Regions from separate parts of the Ureibacillus sp. FSL K6-2830 genome, predicted to be linked through region 1. Evidence: riboswitches for the same ligand, from Rfam matches in the RefSeq annotation. Region 1 holds a riboswitch; the other holds the start of a gene.

What was found. A riboswitch is a leader RNA that binds a small molecule or an ion and turns the genes downstream of it on or off. The one in region 1 is predicted to bind S-adenosylmethionine.
Region 2: another riboswitch for S-adenosylmethionine. It lies ahead of metA (homoserine O-acetyltransferase MetA); the one in region 1 lies ahead of metK (methionine adenosyltransferase).

Annotation. Positions count from the first base shown of each region.
Region 1 covers NZ_JBBOQR010000001.1:2,680,226-2,688,562, reverse strand. The annotation lists gene NSU17_RS13385 (TIGR01212 family radical SAM protein) at 496-1,452, shown strand; gene NSU17_RS13380 (class I SAM-dependent methyltransferase) at 1,449-2,030, shown strand; gene NSU17_RS13375 (alanine/glycine:cation symporter family protein) at 2,051-3,541, opposite strand; gene NSU17_RS13370 (alpha/beta hydrolase) at 3,706-4,500, opposite strand; gene NSU17_RS13365 (gamma carbonic anhydrase) at 4,623-5,135, shown strand; gene metK (methionine adenosyltransferase) at 5,227-6,423, opposite strand; SAM riboswitch class I at 6,656-6,767, opposite strand; gene pckA (phosphoenolpyruvate carboxykinase (ATP)) at 7,019-8,337, shown strand, end outside.
Region 2 covers NZ_JBBOQR010000001.1:3,132,373-3,140,709, reverse strand. The annotation lists gene NSU17_RS15550 (DEAD/DEAH box helicase) at 1-2,604, shown strand, start outside; gene NSU17_RS15545 (hypothetical protein) at 2,607-3,371, shown strand; SAM riboswitch class I at 3,436-3,543, shown strand; gene metA (homoserine O-acetyltransferase MetA) at 3,636-4,580, shown strand; gene NSU17_RS15535 (MBL fold metallo-hydrolase) at 4,746-5,606, shown strand; gene NSU17_RS15530 (GntP family permease) at 6,555-7,862, shown strand; gene NSU17_RS15525 (3-hydroxyacyl-CoA dehydrogenase family protein) at 7,882-8,337, shown strand, end outside.

The sequences.
Region 1 (8,337 bases):
GACGCTAGTGCCTATGAATACAAATCTTAATGTATATTATTTTAGACTAAATTTCCTCATATGGCTAGTTTTTCACCAGTTATTCTGTATTTCTTTTCTTTATTTCCTTCAGTATATTTGAAACAATTCGAACAACGTAATAAACCGCTCCCCCAAATCCGATAATGGCTAGAGCAAAAAATGTGGAATGCTTGAAAAAACCCAGTATCATGCTTAGAAGATAAATAAAAAAGAACATGATGAATCCAATAACATTTCCTATCCCCATTATTTGAAATATCAACCTTAAACTCCCCTTTATTCTTCATGATTGATATATTATTACCTATTATAACCAATATTGTAAATTTTAATATAAATCATATAAGCAATATTAATAAGATTACAACGCTTCCTCTTCAATGTTATAATGTGTAATGGTATTCCGCTCATGAATCAACATCTAACCCAACAAAATGCAAATGTTTTCGTGAATACCAGTAAGGAGTGAAACAATTGACAGAGCAACAATTTCCATTCCCTTCCGATGGGAAACGTTATTATACATGGAATCGATATTTGCGTGATCAGTTTGGCCATAAAGTATATAAAGTAGCATTAGATGCAGGCTTTGATTGTCCGAATCGAGACGGAACAGTGGCATATGGAGGTTGTACTTTCTGCAGCGCTGCCGGCAGTGGGGATTTTGCCGGTGATCGAGTTGACCCAATTCCGGTCCAATTCGAAAAAATTAAAGCAAAAATGCAGAATAAATGGAAAGACGGTAAAACAATGGCCTATTTCCAAGCATATACAAATACTCACGCACCTCTACCTGTTTTAAAAGAGAAATTTGAAGCTGCACTAAATTGTGAAGGGGTAATGGGTTTAAGCATCGCTACTCGCCCCGATTGTCTACCAGATGACGTCGTAGAATATTTGGCAGAATTAAATGAAAGAACATTTTTATGGGTTGAAATGGGACTGCAAACGGTACATGAAAGAACAGCGAATTTAATCAATCGAGCTCATGATTATGCTACATATGTTGAAGGAGTCGAGAAACTTCGCAAACATAATATACGTGTTTGTACCCACATCATTAACGGTTTACCATTAGAAGATTACGATATGATGATGGAAACGGCACGTGAAGTGGCTAAGTTAGATGTTCAAGGCATCAAAATTCATCTCTTGCATTTATTAAAAGGAACACCGATGGTAAAACAATATGAAAAAGGCATGTTGCAATTCCTTGAAAGAGAAGAGTATATCAAACTTGTAGCAGACCAATTAGAAATTCTTCCGCCAAACATGATCATCCATCGCATTACCGGTGATGGACCGATAGAGTTAATGATTGGACCAATGTGGAGCGTGAACAAATGGGAAGTGTTAAACGGCATTGATGCTGAATTAGAACGTAGAAACTCCTGGCAAGGAAAATATTATAAGGCGGAAGTGAACAAATAATGCTAGAACGGGTTTTACCTTACGCAAAAACTTTATTATCATCTGTAATTAATGAAGGTGATATCGCCGTTGATGCAACCGCTGGAAACGGCCACGATACATTATTTTTAGCAAACCTTGTAGGGGAGACTGGTTTTGTCTATGCCTTTGATATCCAACAACAAGCAGTAGATGCAACAATCCAACGATTAAAAGAAAACGGATTAGAACATAGAGCCCGTGTCATTTTAGATGGACACGAACAACTTTCTAAATATGTTCAAGAAGAAGTTGCGGGGGCTGTCTTTAATTTAGGCTACTTACCTGGTGGAAATCATGACATTATCACCAAAGGAGAAACAACTATTTCTGCAATTGAACAATTACTATCACTTTTAAAGATTGGCGGCATGATTGTTTTAGTGATTTACCATGGTCACGAAGGTGGGAAAGAGGAAAGAGATGCGGTGATTGAATTTGTAAAATCTCTTCCTCAAAAATATGTTCACGTTCTTCGCTATGAATTCATTAATCAAAAAAACGACCCTCCGTTTATCATCGCTTTGGAGAAAATAAAAAAACTGCCGGGCTTAAAATAAAGTCCGCAGTTTTTCTTTTTCTACATTTTTGCTTTTTCTTTATTTACTTGTTGTTGATTTTGCGATTGATTACGCTCTACCCAGAAATCTGCATTTTTGATACCTAGCTTAATAGGATCAAATACAGGATCTTTTCCAGCTTTTCTTTGTTCCTCATAATCTTTTAAAGCAATGAAGGTAGGCTTCGCTAATACAATAATTCCAATGACATTTGTCCAAACCATTAAACCAAGTCCAATATCCCCTAGTAGCCAAGCTAAATCTGATGTTCTTACTGAACCGTAAAATACGGAAGCAAGCATTACAATTTTTAGAATCCAGGTAATCGTTCCTTCAGTGCGACCGGAGAATAAATAAGCAACATTTGTTTCTGCAATATAGTAGTAAGCCATTAATGTTGTGAATGCAAAGAAGAATAACGCAAAGGCTACAAATGCAGCACCGAAATTATCTAATCCAGGGAATGCTCCAGTAACAGCAAGCTGAGTAAATTCTGTATAGCTATGCCCTGGCACATGTTCAACAATTAATTCTCCATCAGGACTATTCACATTCGTATTGTAAGTGCCCATGAATAAAATCATTAACGCTGTTGCGGAACATACAAGCAACGTATCAATATAAATAGATGCTGCTTGCACTAGACCTTGCTTCACTGGATGGGATACTTCCGCAGCTGCTGCAGCATGTGGACCTGAACCTTGTCCTGCTTCATTGGAGTAAATAGCACGTTTTACCCCCCACGCAATGGCTGCACCAATCATACCACCGAATGTTGCATCTACACTAAATGCGCTTCGAATGATTAATCCGAACACTGCAGGCACTTCTGAAATGTTCATGATAATTACGACAATTGCTACTAAAAGGTATGCAACCGCCATAAATGGCACGATAATTTGGGCTGCGTTTGCAATACGTTTTACCCCACCAATAATGACAAATCCTAATAAAGCAATGACAGCTAATCCTGTCATCCAAGGTGAAATGTTAAATGCAGTGTTCATTGCTTTGGAAATAGCATTTGATTGAACTCCAGGCATCAAGATAGCCATCGCTAAAATGGCTGCAATCGCAAACACTACCCCGAACCAGCGTTTTCCAGTCCCCTTTTCCATATAATACGCCGGTCCACCACGATAAACCCCTTGTTTCTTAGTTTTATAGATTTGCGCTAAAGTTGATTCAACATAAGCTGTTGATGCTCCAATAAATGCAGTAATCCACATCCAAAACACTGCACCCGGACCACCAAATGCAATAGCGCTGGCCGTACCAATAATATTTCCGGTACCGACACGTCCTGAAAGCGCTATCGTTAATGCTTGGAAAGAAGAAACTCCAGCTTCAGATTTCTCCCCAGTAAACATTAAAACAAACATTTCTTTAATTTTTCTAACTTGAGCAAATCGGGTCATAATCGAGAACACAAGTCCTACGATTAAAATCCCATAAATCATGATTGGCCCCAAAAGGATGCCGCTAATCCAGTTTAAGAAATTTTCTAACATACATACACCCCTTTAAGTTTATGTATCACGAATATTTTTTATATTACAAAAACTTATGAAAACAATCAATATTTTTTGATATCATTTTTTTTAAAAAATTATTAATTTTATATTAAAAAAGGAATGTCCATATCGAACATTCCTCCAATTTCAATATAATTCAATTAAACTATATATCCTATAGATCGTAGAACATTATTCATAAAATCTCTCATGTATAGAAATACTTCTTCCCTTTCATAATCATGAAAAATATTGTGATAACTATGGGGCCAGTCTTTATATTGAAATTCACTTGTTTTTTGCAATAATAGCCACTTTCTTGCCGTTTCTGAATCCGCCACTTTATCTTGATTAGGGGTAATCAGCAAAATGGGCAATGACAATGTCTTATCCTGAGTCATCAAATTTTTCATTAATTGTTGAATGTCTCGATACCATCGAACGGTAACATTGGAATGATATGGTACATCATCCTCCATCTCTAGAAAACCATCAGAATTTCGAGTAAATAATCGTCTATCAAACTCCATCGACACTTTTTTGCTTGGTGCTATGTTCATGCTTGCTAGTGCACTTGTAAGTAAATTGGAATGTTTATGCAACTGTAACCATGGAGCAGTTAATACTAGTCCAGCGCATTCCGTCTTCGTTGACCTTAAAAATTGAATTGCAAGGGTTCCGCCCAAGCCATGCCCAATGATAAATACTGGTAAATGATATTGAAGAGCGCTTTTCATGAGCTGTTTAATGAAAAGTAAATATTCGTCAATTAATTCATCATGAACCCTCGTAAATTTTGACCCTTCTTCATGCCCTGGTAAATCGCCCATCACGACATGATAACCTTCCGTCATCAATTTTTCTATTAACCATGCATACCAACGGTGGTTTTCAAAAGCGCTATGTATTATTACTATAACAGCTTTCGGTTGCTCTTTAGTTTCCCACTTCCACATAGCGTTCCTCCTAAATCCACTAAACTTCTGTCATTACAAGTTAGTTTTGTTCTATTTTCAAATATTTTCTTATTTGCTAGGATAATATACATAATAATACTTTAGAAATGAGGAGCTTTGCGATGATTTATCCTTATAAAGATAAAGAACCTAATATCGATCCTTCTGTATTTATAGCAGACCATGTAACGATTACTGGAGATGTTACAATTGGCGAAGATACGTCAATTTGGTTTGGAACTGTGATTCGCGGAGATGTTGCACCAACGATTATTGGAAAACGTTGTAGCATCCAAGATTTAAGTTGTTTACATCAAAGTCCCAATAACCCTCTAATCATAGAGGATGAAGTCATCGTTGGTCATCAGGCTACTTTACACAGTTGTATTGTACGTAAACGCGCTTTAATTGGCATGGGATCCATCATATTAGATGGTGCTGAAATCGGAGAAGGAGCACTCGTTGCAGCTGGAAGTTTAGTACCTCCTGGTAAAAAAATCCCTCCAAATTCTGTCGCTATGGGCAATCCTGCTAAAGTCGTCCGTCAAGTAACAGAAGAAGATCGTAAAGATATGGATCGCATTATTCAAGAATATGTTGAAAAAGGGAAATATTATCAGTCATTAAAGAAATAAAATTCAAGTTATTATTATTTATACAATATTAAATTTACATTGAAAATTAAAAATGCAGGCGTTCATATTTGCCTGCATTTTTATAAAATAATTATAATCCTGCCTTCTCTCTTAATAATTTGGCCACATCTGTTCTTTCCCATGGCAAATCGATATCCGTGCGACCAAAATGACCATATGCAGCAGTTTGTTTATAAATTGGACGACGCAAATCTAGCATTTTAATGATACCCGCAGGTCGTAAATCAAATAGTTCTTTGATCCACTCAACTAATTTGCTCTCACTTACTTTACCTGTTCCAAAAGTATCAATTGAAATGGATACAGGACGTGCAACACCAATTGCATAAGCTAATTGAACTTCTACTCGATCAGCAAGACCAGATGCTACGATGTTTTTTGCTACATAACGCGCAGCATAGGCAGCAGAACGGTCCACTTTTGTAGGGTCTTTTCCAGAAAATGCTCCTCCACCATGACGAGCATATCCACCATAAGTATCCACAATAATTTTGCGTCCAGTTAGACCCGCATCTCCTTTTGGTCCACCAATGACGAAGCGGCCAGTCGGGTTAATGAAGTATTTAGTATCTTCATCAATCAACTCTATTGGAACAATTTCCTTAATAACTTTTTCCATCATATCTACTTTAATTTGCTCAAGAGTAACTCCTTCATCATGCTGAGTAGAAATGACGATTGTATCAATGCGACGAGGTACATTATTTTCATCATATTCTACAGTAACTTGTGTTTTACCATCTGGTCGTAAATACGGAATCTCTTTTGATTTCCGAACTTCTGATAATCTTCTTGCAAGTCGATGAGCTAAACTAATCGGTAGAGGCATCAGTTCTGGAGTTTCATTGCAAGCAAATCCAAACATTAATCCTTGGTCTCCAGCACCAATCGCTTCGATATCCTCATCAGTCATATATCCTTCTCGTGCTTCTAAGGCTTGGTCTACACCTTCTGCAATATCTGGTGATTGTTCACCGATTGCAGTGAGCACCGCCAAGTTTTCTGCATCAAATCCAAATTTTCCACGCGTATAACCAATTTCTGCGACAGTGTCCCGAACAATACTTTGAATATCGACATAAGTTGTCGTAGTAATTTCTCCGGTTACAAGCACTAATCCAGTTGTAACAATTGTTTCACAAGCAACCCTTGCATTTGGATCTTCTTCTAGTATCGCATCCAATATTGCATCGGATATTTGGTCACAAATTTTATCTGGATGACCTTCTGTTACGCTTTCTGATGTAAACAGTCGACGATTTGACATTAAATTTCCTCCTAAATTTACGAGACGAATCTCTGCTATGATACGGTACTCATTATCCATTTTGCCTTAGCAACATTCGCCCGTAAGGAACAGTGCGAAGATGATGAAAGGCTTTAAGAAATTTTTATCTTTTTATAGGTTTTATAGGTTGAATGAGTACGACATTTGTGCTTGAATAAAAAAAGTTCCTATCCACATGCATGAGGAAAGGAACTAAACATTCTACCTTTCACTCTTATCGTTCAAGGGAATCCCTTGCATCAGGTTAGCACCACGCATTATTATAGTAATGCAGGTTGCCGGGTTTCATAGGGCCTTAACCCTCCACCAGCTCTGGATAAGAGTATCCGTTCATCCAACATGTTACGTAATATACTATACAATGTCAAATATTTTTTCCTTTTTCTCAAATTTGACATAACCCGGTATTCTATAATTTACTTGTAAGTAGGTACTCTTGTTACAAGCAAAAAATTTTCATAAATAATTTTAAGAATTAGTATAGATTATTTCATCTAATGTGTTATACTAATTTCTGTATTATATAACCAACAATTAATTTTCCTAAAAATAAAAAAAGGATGGTATTTAATCGATGAATTCAGTAGAAATTGCAAATGAGCTGAAGGAATTATTAAAAAGTGGAAATATAAACACTCAATTGTCAGTGCCTCAATTAGTTGAAAAGGCGGTAACTCGTGGAGAAGCCAAATTAACAATTGATGGTGCAATTGTTGCTGAGACAGGTAAATATACAGGCCGTTCTCCAAAAGATAAATTTATTGTCGAAGAAGAAAGCATTAAAGATAAAATTGATTGGGGTAGTGTAAATCAGCCAATCTCTGCTGAAGTGTTTGATAACTTGTATATAAAAGTATTAAATTACTTAAAAGAAAAAGACGAGTTATTTGTATTTAAAGGCTTTGCTGGAGCAGATAAAGAATCTCAATTATCTATTCAAGTAGTAAATGAATATGCTTGGCACAACCTTTTCTGTCATCAATTATTCATCCGTCCAACAAAAGAAGAATTAGCTTCTCATACAGCTGATTTCACAATTATTTCTGCACCTGGTTTCAAAGCGAATCCAGCTGTTGACGGAACAAACTCAGAAGCATTTATTATCGTATCATTCGAAAAGAAAATTATATTAATCGGTGGTACGGAATATGCTGGTGAAATGAAAAAATCTATTTTCAGTATCATGAACTACTTGTTACCTGAAAAAGGCATTCTTTCAATGCATTGCTCTGCTAACGTTGGAGAAGATGGTGACGTAGCGTTATTCTTTGGTTTATCTGGTACTGGAAAAACAACTCTTTCTGCTGATAGCGATCGTAAATTAATCGGTGATGATGAACATGGTTGGTCTGACAACGGTGTGTTCAACATTGAAGGTGGCTGCTACGCTAAAACAATTAATTTATCAGCTGAGAAAGAGCCAGAAATTTATAATGCCATTCGTTTTGGTACAGTGTTAGAAAACGTTGTAATCGATTCAGAATCACGCATTCCTGATTACGATGATAATAGCCTAACAGAAAATACACGTGCAGCGTATCCAATTCATTACATTGATAATATTGTAACGCCTTCTATTGCTGGTCATCCGAAAACAATTATTTTCTTAACTGCTGATGCTTTTGGAGTGCTTCCTCCAATCAGTAAATTAACGAAGGAACAAGCAATGTACCACTTCTTAAGCGGATTCACTTCTAAATTAGCTGGTACTGAACGCGGTATTACTTCACCTGAACCAGTATTCTCTACATGCTTTGGTTCTCCTTTCTTACCACTTCCAGCAACAAAATATGCTGAAATGTTAGGTGAGAAAATCGATGAACACAACGTTCAAGTATTCTTAGTGAACACTGGTTGGACTGGTGGCGAATATGGTGTAGGTAGCCGCATGAA
Region 2 (8,337 bases), 450 kb from region 1:
ATTGAAGAAGAAGGCAAAAAATTTATTGAGGAAAATGTTGCAGAATATTGGAAAACACAAACCTTTGATGCCATTTCGAAGGAAATTAACCAACATGAGCATAAAGAAGAATTATTACAAAAAGAAATAAATGATTACAAAACGCAAATTGAACAGCTAACAGAAAAAGTAGCTCAACTTGAACGTGATATTTTGCGAAAAAAGGAAGCCGAGAAAGAATTAAAAGGTATATTTGAGTCGATTGCTGAGCTAAAGAAACAAATTATCTCTAATCATAAACAAAAAGATAAAACCGAAAAATCAATCGAAACATTGCAAAACTCTTTAAACGAACGGACAGAAAAGCTCAGAGAAATCGAAGAAACGATAGCAAGCAAAGGTCTTAATCAAATTCAGCAAGAAATTAAAGACGCACAAAAACACATTCGAGAAAGTGAAAACTTAATCAACTATGTTCATGTGGAACAAAAATTGAATGAAGCACAAGCTGAATGGCAACGAGTAGTAGATGAAATCACAATATTGAAAAGAAAACAAGAGCAATTCAGCGATACCTTTAACCAATTGCAATCTTATAAAAAATTAGAAGAAGTAGAAGGATTTATTGACATTCATGGAATCAAAAGAGGATTTGTCATTAATCAGTTGCTGCTTGATATGGACAAAATTTATCAACAAATATTGAAATTAAAACCCGCGAAGCAAATTTCTGAACGGATTGAAAAAGCCATTGAATACAATGAAAAAACATTAAAAATTCAAATAGAGCCCGTTCAGCTGCCGCCAAATCATCAATATTCTTTACATGAAGTGAATGAGTTTCTAGATAAATTAGCGCTTGCTTTTAAACAACAAAAAATCAATCGCCAAAATGGAATTCCTTCTATACGCGGCCTATATATCAGAAGGCTTTATGTCAATGAGCTATTATTGCAATTCAAAGGATTAGCAGAAGAATCGAAAACCGTTTTTGAAAAATTAAAAAAGGAAGTTGCGGAACAATATTCACTACAATTAGGGCTTAGCGAACAACATATTCAATCGTTAAGCCAAAAAGAGATGCAACTGCAACAATTAATTCAACAATATCATCAAGAACTAAAGAATTTCCAAATAGAAAACACAGATTTCATACCATCTATTGACGAGTTACAAGCTATCATCGACGCATTAAATGAAAAGATTTCTTCACTAACTGAACAACAAGCCAATTATCAAACATATGAACATGAAAAAGCTCAAATCAATCAAGAGATTGCCACAATTGAAAAAGAACTTTCCAATGGTGGAGTATTATTATCGACCATACATAAAGAATTAAAAGAATTACATCGACAAGGCATTGTTTTAGAGAAAAAAGCTGAACAGTTGCAACAACTCATAAAACAAAATCCTGAGTTCGAACTGGAACAAACGGAAGAAAAAATTAAAGATTTCCAATTAAAAATTGAAAAATTACATCAACAAATTGAACTGTTGCCAATCACAAAGGAAATTCAAAAAGAATGGTTTTTATTACTAAATAATTCTACTGAACACGATTTAGATGAAATCCGAAAACTATATGTGAAACATGCAAATGTGATTGGTACAACTTGTGTTGCTTCCGCAAATAAAGATTTTATGGACAATTATCCTACTTTTGATGTCGTCATTATTGATGAAGTATCAAAAGCAACACCGCCTGAATTATTGCTTCCAATGTTAAAAGGGAAAAAAATTATTCTTGTCGGTGACCACCATCAGTTGCCACCATTAATCGGTGACGATACATTTGAAGAAACATTGGAAGTAGTTATGAAAGAAAGCGACACTTTTGAAGAAAAAAGGGAACTCGAGAAGCTTTTGGAAGAATCATTATTTGAACGTCTATATAAAAATTTACCTAGCACAAATAAGATAATGCTTGGAATTCAATACAGAATGCATGAAAAGATTATGCAAACCATCACTCCATTTTATAGGACCGGCAACGAGTCCTTACAGTGTGGTTTAGATAATTCTGATGAAGCAAGAGATCATAAATTAAATGGCAATTATGTAAAACGCCATGAACATTTATTATGGTTCGATCTACCAAACGAGCCACTTTACTTTGAAGAAAGAATGAAGGAAGGCGCTAGTTTATTGAACTCTTCCGAACTAGAAACAATAAGGAAGCTATTAATCGATTTAAACGAAGCAACTGCAAAATCAAAAGAACAAGGCTTACTTGAAAATGATGCTTTAAAATCCGTTGGTGTGATTAGTTTCTATCGAGAGCAAGTAAATCGAGTTAATTTGTTAATAGAAGAGTTGAATTTGTCCCATTTACATATTCGGACAGGCTCTGTCGATAAATTCCAGGGTATGGAAATGGACGTTATACTACTAAGTATGGTTCGAAACAATCCACATGGAGAAATCGGTTTTGCAAAAGATTACCGCCGGTTAAACGTTGCATTATCGAGAGCAAGAGAATTACTGATGATTATTGGCAGCTCAGAAATGTTCATGAATCGACCAAAAGCAAAGAACACTAAAGAAATGTATCAATATCTATATGAAGTAGTCGAAAAACAACAAGGTATTCGAAAAATAACAAAGGAGACGTTCTTAACATAAACATGGAACTCCATCAAATACAGCAACAATTAATAAAAAAGCTTGAAAAAGAAAAAGCTGGTTTAATCATTCATACCGATATTTGGTGTATTCCTATGCATACGTATGAAATCACTTATCAGCCAGTTCGAAAGAGGACGATGGATATATTAATGAAAATTTTACTTTTCTCTTGCCAAAAATCAACTTTCGAAAGGGCTGAACAGCTCAGTGAAATTTTACTGGTAGAGCCACTATTTATAGAAGATTTATTACGGAAAATGCAAAAAAATGGGTTGTTGATACGGGAAAATAACTATTATCAACTTACCGAAAAAGGAATGAAACAATTTTCTCTAGGAGTATTTGAAGAGGAATTAGAACCCGTAGCAATAGAGCTACTATATAGCCCTGTACATCATCAAATCGTAGAAGGCGATATTGAGGAAGTACTAGACTTTGATGATTTTCCGGAACAAATCTATCGTTATATACGTAATGAAGAGGGGCCAATCAGTGCACCTTTTATGATGAAAGCAATACAAAACATGCAAGCGACGGAACTGGAAGAAGATCATCAACAAATCAAATCCATACTATCAATGGAAAATACTCAAGTAAATGATGTCCCTTGTATCGAATTCATTATTTGGAACGTTGAAAACAAGGAATTATTTATCCGCGTATGGAATACATTATTTAATAGTTGGGATCAACAATTAGAACAAGAATTGAATGAGAAAGAGAGCTCGGAATGGCTAACAAAAATGCAGAGTAAAATAAAATAACCTAATATTGCAAATCCCTATTAAATGTGTTAGGATTATCTTAATTTTATAAGGATTCAAAACTTTCTTATCAAGAGAAGCGGAGGGACTTGGCCCAATGAAGCTTCAGCAACCTCTAACGGATGTTAGAAAGGTGCTAATTCCAGCAAGGCTATGCCTTGGGAGATAAGAGAGTGTGTGCAAGAAATTGTGTACCCTCTCATTCTCTTTGCTGGAATGAGAGGGTTTTATATTAAGAAAATTTAGAATTGGGGGACTAGAGAAATGCCTATCAATATTCCGAAAAATTTACCTGCTGGAGAAATTTTAAGAAATGAAAAGATTTTCGTGATGGAAGAAGATCGTGCTTTATCGCAAGAAATACGACCATTAAATATTTTAGTTTTTAATTTGATGCCTGAAAAAGAAAAAGCGGAATTGCAATTGTTGCGTTTGCTTGGCAATACGCCTTTACAAACCAATGTAACATTTTTAAATACGGCATCATATGAGCCAAAAAATGTGTCAAAAAGCCATTTGGAATTGTTCTATAAAACCTTTGACGAAATAAAGCATCGCCGATTTGACGGCATGGTCATCACAGGAGCGCCAGTAGAGCGGATGGAATTTGAAGAAGTGAATTATTGGAAAGAATTTACTGAAATTTTAGACTGGGCACAAGAAAATGTGACATCGATAATTTATATATGTTGGGCGGCACAAGCAGCACTATATTATCACTTCGGAATAGGGAAATTTGAGTTGCCGAAAAAATGTTCCGGCATCTATTCACACACGATAACAGACTTAACAAACGATTTAGTTCGTGGTTTCAATGATGAATTTGTGGCACCTCATTCTCGATACACGTCAGTTTCCTTGGAAGAAGTGCAACAACATCCTGATTTACAATTGTTGAGCTATTCTGAAGAAGTAGGGCCTTTTATCATTCAATCAAAAGATAATAAACACATTATGATTACAGGACACTTGGAATATGATGCAACAACTCTTAAGGAAGAATATGAGCGTGATATTAAGAAAGGTTTACCAGTGGAAATACCAGCAAACTATTTCCCTAACAATGATCCAACAAAAGAGCCAAAAAATAGTTGGAGAGCGCATGCCCATCTGTTGTTCTACAACTGGTTGAACTACTACGTTTACCAAGAAACTCCTTATGACTGGCATTTCGTGGACGGCCATGATCCAATTGATTATCATATTTAATGAAAACTGTAAAAATTCTTCTCCCACGGAAGAATTTTTACAGTTTTTTTATTAATAAAACAATTCATACATATGTATGACAATAACGAGTGCAAAATGAAGTTCTTGAACAAATAAAGAATTCATAATTGGAAATACTCAATAATATGTAAAGGGGGTAATGAAATGTCCGAACAGCTACATTATGGTGATGATTATAAATTTATTCCCGTCACTTCTATATTAAGTGGGGTAGGACTAAACATTACAGAGGATTTATATCATTTTACAATCCAAGTAGTCAATGTTTGCTTTATTGGTGATCCAGATAAAGACAATCAATGGGTTTTAGTTGATGCGGGAATGCCGAAATCAGCTAATGCAATCATTGAAGAAGCTGAGCAGCGTTTCGGTCAAAATGCCCGCCCAAAAGCGATTCTTTTAACCCATGGACATTTTGATCATGTTGGCGCAATTGTTGATTTAGTAAAACATTGGAATGTCCCAGTATATGCCCATGAAGAAGAAATCCCATTTTTAATAGGAGAACAAAGCTATCCAAATCCAGATCCTACGGTAGATCGTGGACTCGTTGCGAGAATGTCACCATACTTTCCTAAACAACCAATACAGTTAGATTCTTTTGTTCATGCACTGCCGAAAAATGGAACAATCCCGATGTTACCTGAATGGAAGTGGATTCCAACACCGGGACATTCACCAGGTCATATCTCTCTTTTTCGTGAACGGGACCGTTCGCTAATTGCTGGCGATGCGTTCGTTACGGTGAAACAAGAGTCTCTGTTTAAAGTTTTTGTACAAGAAAAGGAAATCTCTGGCCCACCTAAATATTTTACAACGAATTGGAAATTAGCAAGAGAAAGCGTTACAAAACTCGCTTATCTCCGTCCAAGAGTGGCACTATGTGGACACGGTGTTCCAATGTCGGGTGAAGAATTGGAAAATGGATTAGCCCAATTAGTTCATCACTTCGATGAATTGGCAATTCCGAAAGATGGAAGATACGTTGATGGTTTTGAACATTAACTCACAAAAGCATATAAATAAAAAAGAAAGAAAGAAACCGCAACTTTTGTAATACGGTTTCTTTCTTTATGTGCGCCCGGCATGTACATGAACTATAGGGTGTAAGTCCCGAACCCCGAAGACAGAAGTAGAGGTTAGCCAAGAGCAAGGATGTCCGTGGTGACGCGGAATCTGAAGGAAGCTGGAGGCAAAACACCGGTCCGAGGAACACGAACCTCATATAAGGCTAGGTATGATTGAGTGAGTTTGCAAAACAAAACAAAGCTCTTTCTGTCGAAGGTCATATCGAGTAAATGAGGCGGATAGATGGTGTGAAAGTGCATGTACTTACCCGGGGAGGTCTGGCGGATATGTGAAGTACGCTTCATAACCTACTTAGTGATAAGTAGCTGAACCGTCAGAAGTCAGCAGAGGTCATAGTATTAGTTGGTTTAGAACTACTAAGAAGGACCGAACAATTAAGAGAGAATAGCCCTTGGCATTCAGTGAGTCATGATGAACACAGAAAACGTAGTACCTCACTTGAGGGAGGAAGCGGTGAATCCCGTGGGGGTCCTCTTGGAGGGTGGAGTGACCACTGGCATAAAGAGAACAGCTATTCACGGAAGTTATATAAAGACTTGCGTCAATCATCTTAATTGAACCGCCGTATACGGAACCGTACGTACGGTGGTGTGAGAGGACGGGAGTTAATCGCTCCCTCCTACTCGATTTATTAATTGATTTATATTTTTACAATCTTACAAACTCCTCATTGCAACTACTTTATAAATTTATCGAATAAGTTTCACAAAATCTTAATAAGATGTTATACATACACGCAGCAATATTGCTATGAAAAAAATACCATTTTTACAAATCCGTATTTTTACAATCAAGGTAAGGAGGGGATTATTGGAAAAATGTAATGAATTTTACTTTATCCCTAAAAAGAGGTGAGATGAATAGATGTGGAGTTTAATAACGATTATTTTATCCTTGATATTGCTGATCATTTTAGCGATGAGAGGGTTCACAATCATCATCATAGCACCTGTCGTAAGCTTATTTGTCATGATATTGAACAACATGCCAATCATTGACACCTTTCAAAATGACTACATGAGTGGCTTTACAAACTATGTTAAGAATTATTTCTTAATTTTCTTATTTGCTGCGATGTTTGGAAAATTTATGGAAGAGTCCGGCGCTGCACGAACGATCGCTCAATATTTATTGAAATTATCGGGCAAAAAAAGCAAGTTAAGAGTTTTGGTAACGATCATGTTTATATGCGCCTTTTTAACTTATGGCGGTGTGAGCCTATTTGTTGTTATTTTTGCAATATTGCCGATTGCAAAACCGATTTTCAAAGAATTGAATATACCATGGCATTTATTTATTGCGGCTTTTATGCCGGGTATGGCGACCTTTACGATGACGATGCTTCCAGGAACTCCTGCCATACAGAATATCATTCCGACCGCCTATCTAGGCACAACTGTCACTTCCGGAGCATGGATCGGTATTGTAAGCGCTATATTTGTCATCATCATTAATATCTGGTACATCGATTTCGCATTAAAACGTTCTGAAAAACGTGGAGAAACGTACTTCAATATGAAAAATTTAGAAAGCAAAAATGGAGAAGTGGAAGACAAATATGCTGATAAAAAACTTCCTAACATTGTTCTAAGTTTGATTCCGCCGATTTTATTGCTCGTTTTATTAAACTTAGTCAAATTAGAAATTATTTATACTTTGATGATTACCGTTGTTGTTAGTGCTTTGCTTTTCTGGAAGTATATTTCAGTAAAAAAAGAAACGATCAATATGGGAGCTACGAACGCAGTATTGCCAATCATTAATACTTCTGCAGACGTTGGATATGGTTCTGTAATTGCCGCTACTTCAGGATTCGCAATCTTTCAAGAAATCGCAGCGAATATTCCCGGTAATCCGCTCATTTCACTCTTTATTGCAACCAACTTATTGGCAGGTATCACAGGCTCCAGCTCAGGTGGACTGGCTATTGCCATGGAAACATTGACAGATCTTTATTTAAGTCTTGGTGTAAATCCCGAAGCATTCCACCGAATTGCTGCAATTGCATCGGGCGGTTTAGATGCTTTGCCGCATAACGGTGCAGTGATTACCACATTGGTTGTTGCTGGACTTACTCACAAAGATGCTTACAAACATATTTTTGCAACTGCTGTCATCGCACCATTGATTGCTGCGATTCCTGGATTAATTGTTGCAATCTTGTTCTATTAAACTTTATAGGAGGTATTGTATGAAAAAAGTCGGAGTCACTGGCGCTGGCACAATGGGATTCGGAATATCCTTTTATTTTGCAATAAAAGGCATTCAAACCCATGTGGTGGATGTATCAGAACAGTCGATATCCTTGGCAAAAGAAAAATTTAGCACTTACTATCAACTATTTGAATCGAGTGAATACCCTTTAAAATTTTCTCGAGAAGAAGCAAAATCGTTTATATCTTATTCAACTCAACTGGAAGACTTGGAAGATGCCGATCTGATTATAGAAAGTGCAACAGAAAATTTAGAAATAAAACAGCAAATTTTTAAGTCATTAGATGAAATTGCAAAGACGGATGCGATATTAACCTCAAACACTTCAAGTTTAAAGCTTTCAGAAATTGCTCTACATGTCGAAAAACATAGAAAACATTTATTGCTCACACATTTCTTCAATCCCGCTCAAATTGTTCCATTGGTTGAATTG